2 regions of the Kitasatospora sp. NPDC057223 genome follow, and region 2 is predicted to be linked to the other one. Evidence: predicted binding sites of a transcription regulator. Region 2 holds the regulator's gene; the other holds the start of a gene.
The links. The regulator HspR, encoded in region 2, represses chaperone genes until heat shock. The targets are predictions, from matches to a motif close to TTGAGNNNNNNNNNCTCAA.
Positions count from the first base shown of each region.

Region 1: a site for HspR is predicted at 2,021-2,039, ahead of clpB (ATP-dependent chaperone ClpB). Genes of this name have one in related genera too.

Region 1 is NZ_JBHUWW010000063.1:19,384-22,789, reverse strand. It holds gene clpB (ATP-dependent chaperone ClpB) at 1-1,960, opposite strand, end outside; gene ACFUK0_RS22115 (LysR family transcriptional regulator) at 2,076-2,984, opposite strand; gene ACFUK0_RS22110 (C4-dicarboxylate ABC transporter) at 3,055-3,406, shown strand, end outside.
Region 2 is NZ_JBHUWW010000007.1:47,912-51,317, reverse strand. It holds gene ACFUK0_RS04840 (hypothetical protein) at 1-936, opposite strand, end outside; gene ACFUK0_RS04835 (heat shock protein transcriptional repressor HspR) at 1,149-1,658, opposite strand; gene dnaJ (molecular chaperone DnaJ) at 1,666-2,832, opposite strand; gene grpE (nucleotide exchange factor GrpE) at 2,962-3,406, opposite strand, start outside.

The DNA.
Region 1 (3,406 bases), on a different contig from region 2:
CGCCGACCAGCCGCGAGACGGAGTGCTTCTCGCCGTACTCGCTCATGTCGATCCGGACCATCGCCCGCTCGTCGTCGAACAGGAAGTCCGCCAGGGCCTTGGCCAGTTCGGTCTTGCCGACGCCGGTCGGACCGAGGAAGAGGAACGAGCCGGTCGGGCGGTCCGGGTCGGCGATGCCCGAGCGGGTGCGGCGCACCGCGTCCGAGACGGCCTGGACGGCCTCGCGCTGGCCGATCAGGCGCCGGCCGAGCTCGTCCTCCATCCGGAGCAGCTTGGCGCTCTCGCCCTCCAGCAGCCGGCCGGCCGGGATGCCCGTCCAGGAGGAGACCACGTCGGCGACGTCGTCCGGTCCGACCTCCTCCTTGACCATGGACTGGCTCGCGTCTTCGTCCGCGGCACGCTCCTGGGCCTCGATGAGCTCGTGCTCGGCGGCCGGGATCTCGGCGTACATCAGCTTGGACGCACGCTCGAAGTCGCCGTCGCGCTGGGCGCGTTCGAGCAGACCGTGCAGGTCGTCCAGCCGCTCCTTGAGCTCGCCGACCCGGTTGAGGCTCTTCTTCTCCTGCTCCCAGCGGGCGGTGAGAACGCTCAACTGCTCGTTCTTGTCGGCGAGATCGCGGCGCAGCCGGGCCAGGCGGTCGACCGAGGCCGGGTCGGACTCCTTCTCCAGGGCGAGTTCCTCCATCCGCAACCGGTCGACCGCGCGCTGGAGTTCGTCGATCTCGACCGGGGAGGAGTCGATCTCCATCCGGAGCCGGGAGGCGGCCTCGTCGACCAGGTCGATGGCCTTGTCGGGGAGGAAGCGCGAGGTGATGTACCGGTTGGAGAGGGTGGCGGCGGCGACCAGGGCGGCGTCCGAGATCTGCACCTTGTGGTGCGCCTCGTACCGGCCCTTGAGGCCGCGCAGGATCGCGATGGAGTCCTCGACCGAGGGTTCGCCGACCAGCACCTGCTGGAAGCGGCGCTCCAGGGCCGGGTCCTTCTCGATCCGCTCGCGGTACTCGTCGAGGGTGGTGGCGCCGACCATCCGCAGCTCGCCGCGGGCCAGCATCGGCTTGAGCATGTTGCCCGCGTCCATCGCGGAGTCGCCGCCGGCGCCCGCGCCGACCATGGTGTGCAGCTCGTCGATGAAGGTGACGACCTGCCCGTCGCTCTGCTTGATGTCGTTCAGGACGGCCTTCAGCCGCTCCTCGAACTCGCCGCGGTACTTGGCGCCGGCGACCATCGCGCTCAGGTCGAGCGAGACCAGCCGCTTGCCGCGCAGCGAGACGGGCACGTCGCCCGCGACGATGCGCTGGGCCAGGCCCTCGACGACGGCGGTCTTGCCGACGCCGGGCTCGCCGATCAGCACCGGGTTGTTCTTGGTGCGGCGGGAGAGCACCTGGATGACCCGGCGGATCTCCTGGTCGCGGCCGATCACCGGGTCGAGCTTGCCGTCCCGGGCGGCCTGGGTGAGGTCCGTCCCGTACTTCTCCAGGGCCTTGTAGGTGGCCTCCGGGTCCTGCGAGGTGACCCGGCCGCTGCCGCGGACGTCCTTGAAAGCGGCGAGCAGCGCCTTGGCGCCGGCGCCGTGCCGGGCGAGCAGGTCGGCGACGGCGCCGCCCTCGGCGGCGAGGCCGACGAGCAGGTGCTCGGTGGAGAGGTACTGGTCGTCCAGGTCGTCGGCGCGCTTTCCGGCCTCGGTCAGCACGGCGAGGGTGTCGCGGGCCAGCTGGGGCGCCGCGACGGTGGAGCCGCTGGCCTTGGGCAGCGCCGCGAGAAGGCGCCTCGCCTCGGCGGTGACCTGGCCGGCGTCCGCGCCGACGGCCTCCAGCAGCGGTTTGGCGATGCCCTCGGGCTGTTCCAGCAGGGCGAGCAGGATGTGCACCGGCTTGACGTCCGGGTTCCCCGCTGCGCCCGCCTGCCGGATCGCGGCGGACAGGGCGTCCTGCGTCTTGGTGGTGAACTTGCTGGCGTCCACTGCTGGGTCGTCCTCCTCTGTCTCGACTACTGCTTCTTGCTGATTACAGCATGCACTAAGTTGAGTCTATTCCGCTCAACTTTCGAGTGAACGGCAGACGGCGCAACGGCCTGCCTCAGCCCCTGCGCCGGGTGAGCCCGAGCAGCTCCCGGGCCGGGCCCGACGGCCGCTGCCCGGCCGGCCACACCGCGCGCAGCGGGCGCCGCAGGTCCAGGCCCGGCGCCAGCGGCACCGCGACCAGCCGCCGGGTCGCCAGCTCCTCCACCACGGCCAGCTCGCTCAGGCAGACCGGCCCGGCGCCGGTCATCGCCGCCGCCTTCAGCGCCGTCGAGGAGGCCAGCTCCATCAGCGGGCGCGCCGCGCCGCCGTACGGCTCCAGTGCCATCTCCAGCACCTCCCGGGTGCCCGACCCCGGTTCGCGCAGCACCAGTGCGGCCCCGGCCAGCTCCGGGCCGGTCAGCGGCGCCCGGCGGCGGGCCCACGGGTGGTCGGGGCCGACCACCACGACCAGCCGGTCGGCGGCCACCACGGTGCCGGACAGCCCGGCGGCGGTGGTCGGGCCCTCGACGAAGCCGAGGTCGGCGTCGCCGGCCAGCACATGTCCGGCGACGTCCGCCGAGTTCGCGGTCCGCAGCGTCACCGAGGTCCTGGGGCTGGCCTCGTGCAGCGCCATCAGCCATCCCGGCATCAGGTACTCGGCGACGGTCAGGCTCGCCACCACCCGCAGCCGGGCGTCCCGGTTCTCGCGCAGCGCGTCGATCCCGGCGTCGAGTGCCTGGGCCGCCTCGACCACGTTCCGGGCCCACTCGACCACCAGCCGGCCCGCCTCGGTCGGCTTCGAGCCGCGCGGCGAGCGGTCCAGCAGGGCCACCCCGATCTGCCGTTCCATGCCCTTGATCCGGGCGCTCGCGGTGGGCTGGCTGACGCCCAGCTCGGCCGCCGCCCGCCCGACGCTGCCGAGGCGCGCGACCGCGAGCAGCAGCTCCAGGGCGCCGAGCTCGGGGACGTGCGGTGAGAGAGGCATAGAGGCAGGCTATGCGCTCATAGGACCGGGGGCGCTACCGGCTCCGCGGCTCCCCCGGCACGGTGGACCCATGGCCACCCTCAGCACCGCCCGCCCGTCGGCGGCCCGGCCCCGCCTCGACCTCGCCGCACTCGGCCCCAACTGGTACGCCGCCGTGATGGGCACCGCCATCCTGGCGGGCGGCGCCGCCGCACTGCCCGTCCGGCTCCCGGGGCTGATCGGCTTCGGCGAACTGGCCTGGGCCCTGTCCGCCGCCGCGCTGCTCCTGCTGGCCGGCGCGCGGGCCGTGCACCTCCTGCGGCACCGGGCCGCCGCCCGCGCGCAGCTCCTCGACAACCCCGCGACCGCCGTGTTCTACGGCTGCCCGCCGATGGCGCTGATCGCGGTCGGCAACGCCACCCTGGCCGTCGGCCCGCGAGTCA
Region 2 (3,406 bases):
GTCGACCTTGTAGTCGTCCCTCATCTCCGCGATGTGACGCGCCAGAGTCCGCTCGCTGATGCCCAGTCGCCGCGCGATGACGCGGTGGTTCGTCCCGGAGAGCAGCAGTTCGATAATGGTCTGCCGAAGCCGGGAAACCACCTGCTGCGGAACAGTACGGTCACCGTCGAATTCGAGCGCCCGACTCCAGCTGCGCTCGAACACCTCCTCGACGATAAAACTGATCACCGCCGGATCGTGGATGAATGCCGCCATATTGTCTTCGGCCACCGGAATTACCGCAAGACGGCGATCCACTATGATCAGACGGGCATACGGCTCGTCCAGGGTCCTGAATTGCCATCCTTCGCCGGCGAGTTTCGAAACATAATCCCTGGTGGGCTGGTGGTAGCGAGTGCTGGCGTTGTAGATGGTCCGCATCGCACCTCCCCCCCTCAGGATCTCCAGGTCCCGCTCCAGACCTGATGCGAGCAGCTCGGGAGGCCGAGGACCGCCTGGCTGCATGGCAAGGCCCTCCGCCATCCCGACGGCCACGGACTGTTGGAGCCGCTGATTTATGAGCGCCTTCCCGCGGACGTACTCAATAGGGCCGCCGGTCTGATCGGGAGTATGGAAGGCCTCTGCCAGTTCGTTGAGATCCGACGGCAGGGAAACTGCTCGCGAGAGCAGTTCGAGCGCCTGCCGCTGCCATGTCGAACTGAGACTCGCCGCGAGCTGCGTGGGATCGACCGCAAGCAGAAGTCCCGGTTCATCACCGTCATGGATGAGCAGACCCAGGCCCAACAACTCGTCGATAGCAACACTGGCAGTCGGTGCGCAGCCGCCCCGGCGCAGCCGCCCATTCTCCTGGACAGCCTTCAGATAAAGCGCGCGGGCGTCCGCAGAAAGGACTTGTGATCCGCGCGGCATGGAACCGGGCTGCTCTCGCCCACTCATTGTCGGCTCCTCGTCGTCGACCGGACACGCAGTCAAGTGACTGGAACGTGTTGCACCCGAATCCTAGGCAGCGACCGCGGTCTGCGAGCCTGACCCGACGGCACGGCCTGGTCGACCGGTCCCTGCCCCGGTGCAGCACTCTCTCACCTCACGCAAGTCGCCGGCACCCCCCGGGCGGAGGGAACCGGCGGCTGTACGTACAGGTGGCGCGGCTACCGCTTCGGGCGCCAGACCACCAGGGCGCTGGACTGGGCCACCTGCTGGTACGGGACGAGGTCGCGGCGGTAGGAGGCGTGGACGGCGGCCTCGCGCTGCTGGAGGGCGCTGGCGGCGCCTTCCAGGGAGTCGGCGAGTTCGCCGATCCGGGACTGGAGGGCGGCGACCTGGTTCTCCAGCTCGATGATGCGCTTGATGCCGGCCAGGTTGATGCCCTCGTCCTGGGACAGCCGCTGGACCTCGCGGAGCTGCTGGATGTCGCGGGCGGAGTAGCGGCGGCCGCGGCCGGCCGTGCGGTCGGGGCAGACCAGGCCGAGGCGGTCGTACTGGCGCAGGGTCTGCGGGTGCAGGCCGGAGAGTTCGGCGGCGACCGAGATCACGTAGACCGGGGTGTCCTCGGTCAGTACGTAGGCGGGGCCGGGGGCCGGGTTGCGGGCGGCCCGGCCGGGGCGGGGGCCTCCGGGGAGGCCGTCGCCGAGGCCGACGCCGATCGAGTCACGGTTCATGAGCTGGTCACGCTCCCTCCGCCGCCCGGAAGAGGGCGGCCCGCGGATCGTCCGAGGCGGTGGCCTCGCGGTACTGCTCCAGAGCTGTCAGTGCGTCGCCGGTGACGTGCTGAGGTACCACGACCTCCACGGTGACCAGCAGGTCTCCGCGGGTGCCGTCCTTGCGGGTGGCGCCCTTGCCGCGGGCCCGCAGGGTGAGGCCGTTGGCGCTGCCGGCGGGCAGTCTGAGCTTCACCGGCGGTCCGTTGAGCGTCGGCACCTCGATGGTGCCGCCGAGGGCGGCTTCGGGGAAGGACACCGGCACGGTCACCGTGAGGTTGTCGCCCTTGCGGCCGAAGACCGGGTGCGGGTCGACGTGCACGAGGACGAAGAGGTCGCCGGGCTGGCCGCCGCGTTCGCCCTGGGCGCCCTTGCCCTTGAGCCGGATGCGCTGGGCGTCCTGCACGCCCGCGGGGATGCGGACCTGCATGGTGCGGGCGGAGCTGGCGCGCCCGCTGCCGTGGCAGTCGAGGCAGGGGTCGTCCACGATCATGCCGCGCCCGCGGCAGTCCCGGCAGGGCTCGGAGAGGGCGAAGGCGCCCTGGCCGCGGCTGACGGTGCCGGCGCCGACACAGGTCGGACAGACCCGCGGGGTGGTGCCGGCCCGGGCGCCGGTGCCGCTGCAGGTGCGGCAGGCGGCCTGGCTGGTCATCCGCAGCGGCACGGTCGCGCCGTCGACCGCCTCCTCGAAGCTGAGGGTGACCTCGGTCTCGACGTCGGCGCCGCGGCGCGGCTGGGCCTGCCGGCCGCCGCGGCCGAAGAGGCCGCCGAAGACGTCCCCGATTCCGCCGCCGCCACCGCCGCCGCCCGGGGCGCCCTGGCTGCCGTTGAAGAGGTCGCCGAAGTCGAAGCTGTAGCTGCCGTTGCCGCCGGGGCCGCCGGACCGGTAGCCGCCGTTGGCGAAGAGGGTGCGCGCCTCGTCGTACTCCTTGCGGCGCTTCTCGTCCGACAGGACGTCGTAGGCCTCGGAGATGTCCTTGAAGCGGTCCTCGGCCTTGGCGTCACCCTTGTTGGCGTCGGGGTGGAACTCGCGGGCCAGCTTGCGGTACGTCTTCTTGATCTCGGCGGAGGTGGCGTCCTTGGGTACACCGAGGACCTTGTAGTAGTCCTTTTCCACGTAGTCCTTGCCGCTCATGGCTGCCGCCACCTCCCAGGGTCTATAGGTCCGCTACGGGTGCCGGCGGCCCGGGGGCCGTCGGCGGATACGGCGCTGCGGAGCCGTTCGTCGTACTGGACGACGTACGACTCCGCAGCGCACAGGTTGTCAGCTTTCCGCGCCACCGTCAGCCTTGTCGGCGTCGCCGTCCGCCGCCTTGTCGGCGTCGTCCGGGGCGGCCGTGGTCTGGGCGCCCGGCTGGGGCTCCGCGACCGCGACCATCGCCGGGCGGATGATCCGCTCGCCGATCCGGTAGCCCGGCTGGAGGATCTGCACGCAGGTGTCCTCGGTGACGTCCGAGGAGTAGCTGTGCATCAGCGCCTCGTGCATCGTCGGGTCGAAGGGCTCGCCCTCCTTGCCGAACTGCTGCAGGCCGAGCTTGGCGACGACCGTCTCCAGGTTGTCGGAGACGGACTTGAACCCGCCCGTGACCTCGCCGTGCTCGCGGGCCCGGCCGATGTCGTCGAGCACCGGGATCAGGCTCTCCAGGATGTTGGAGACCGCGATCTCACGGACCGTCATGCGGTCCCGCTCGACCCGCTTGCGGTAGTTC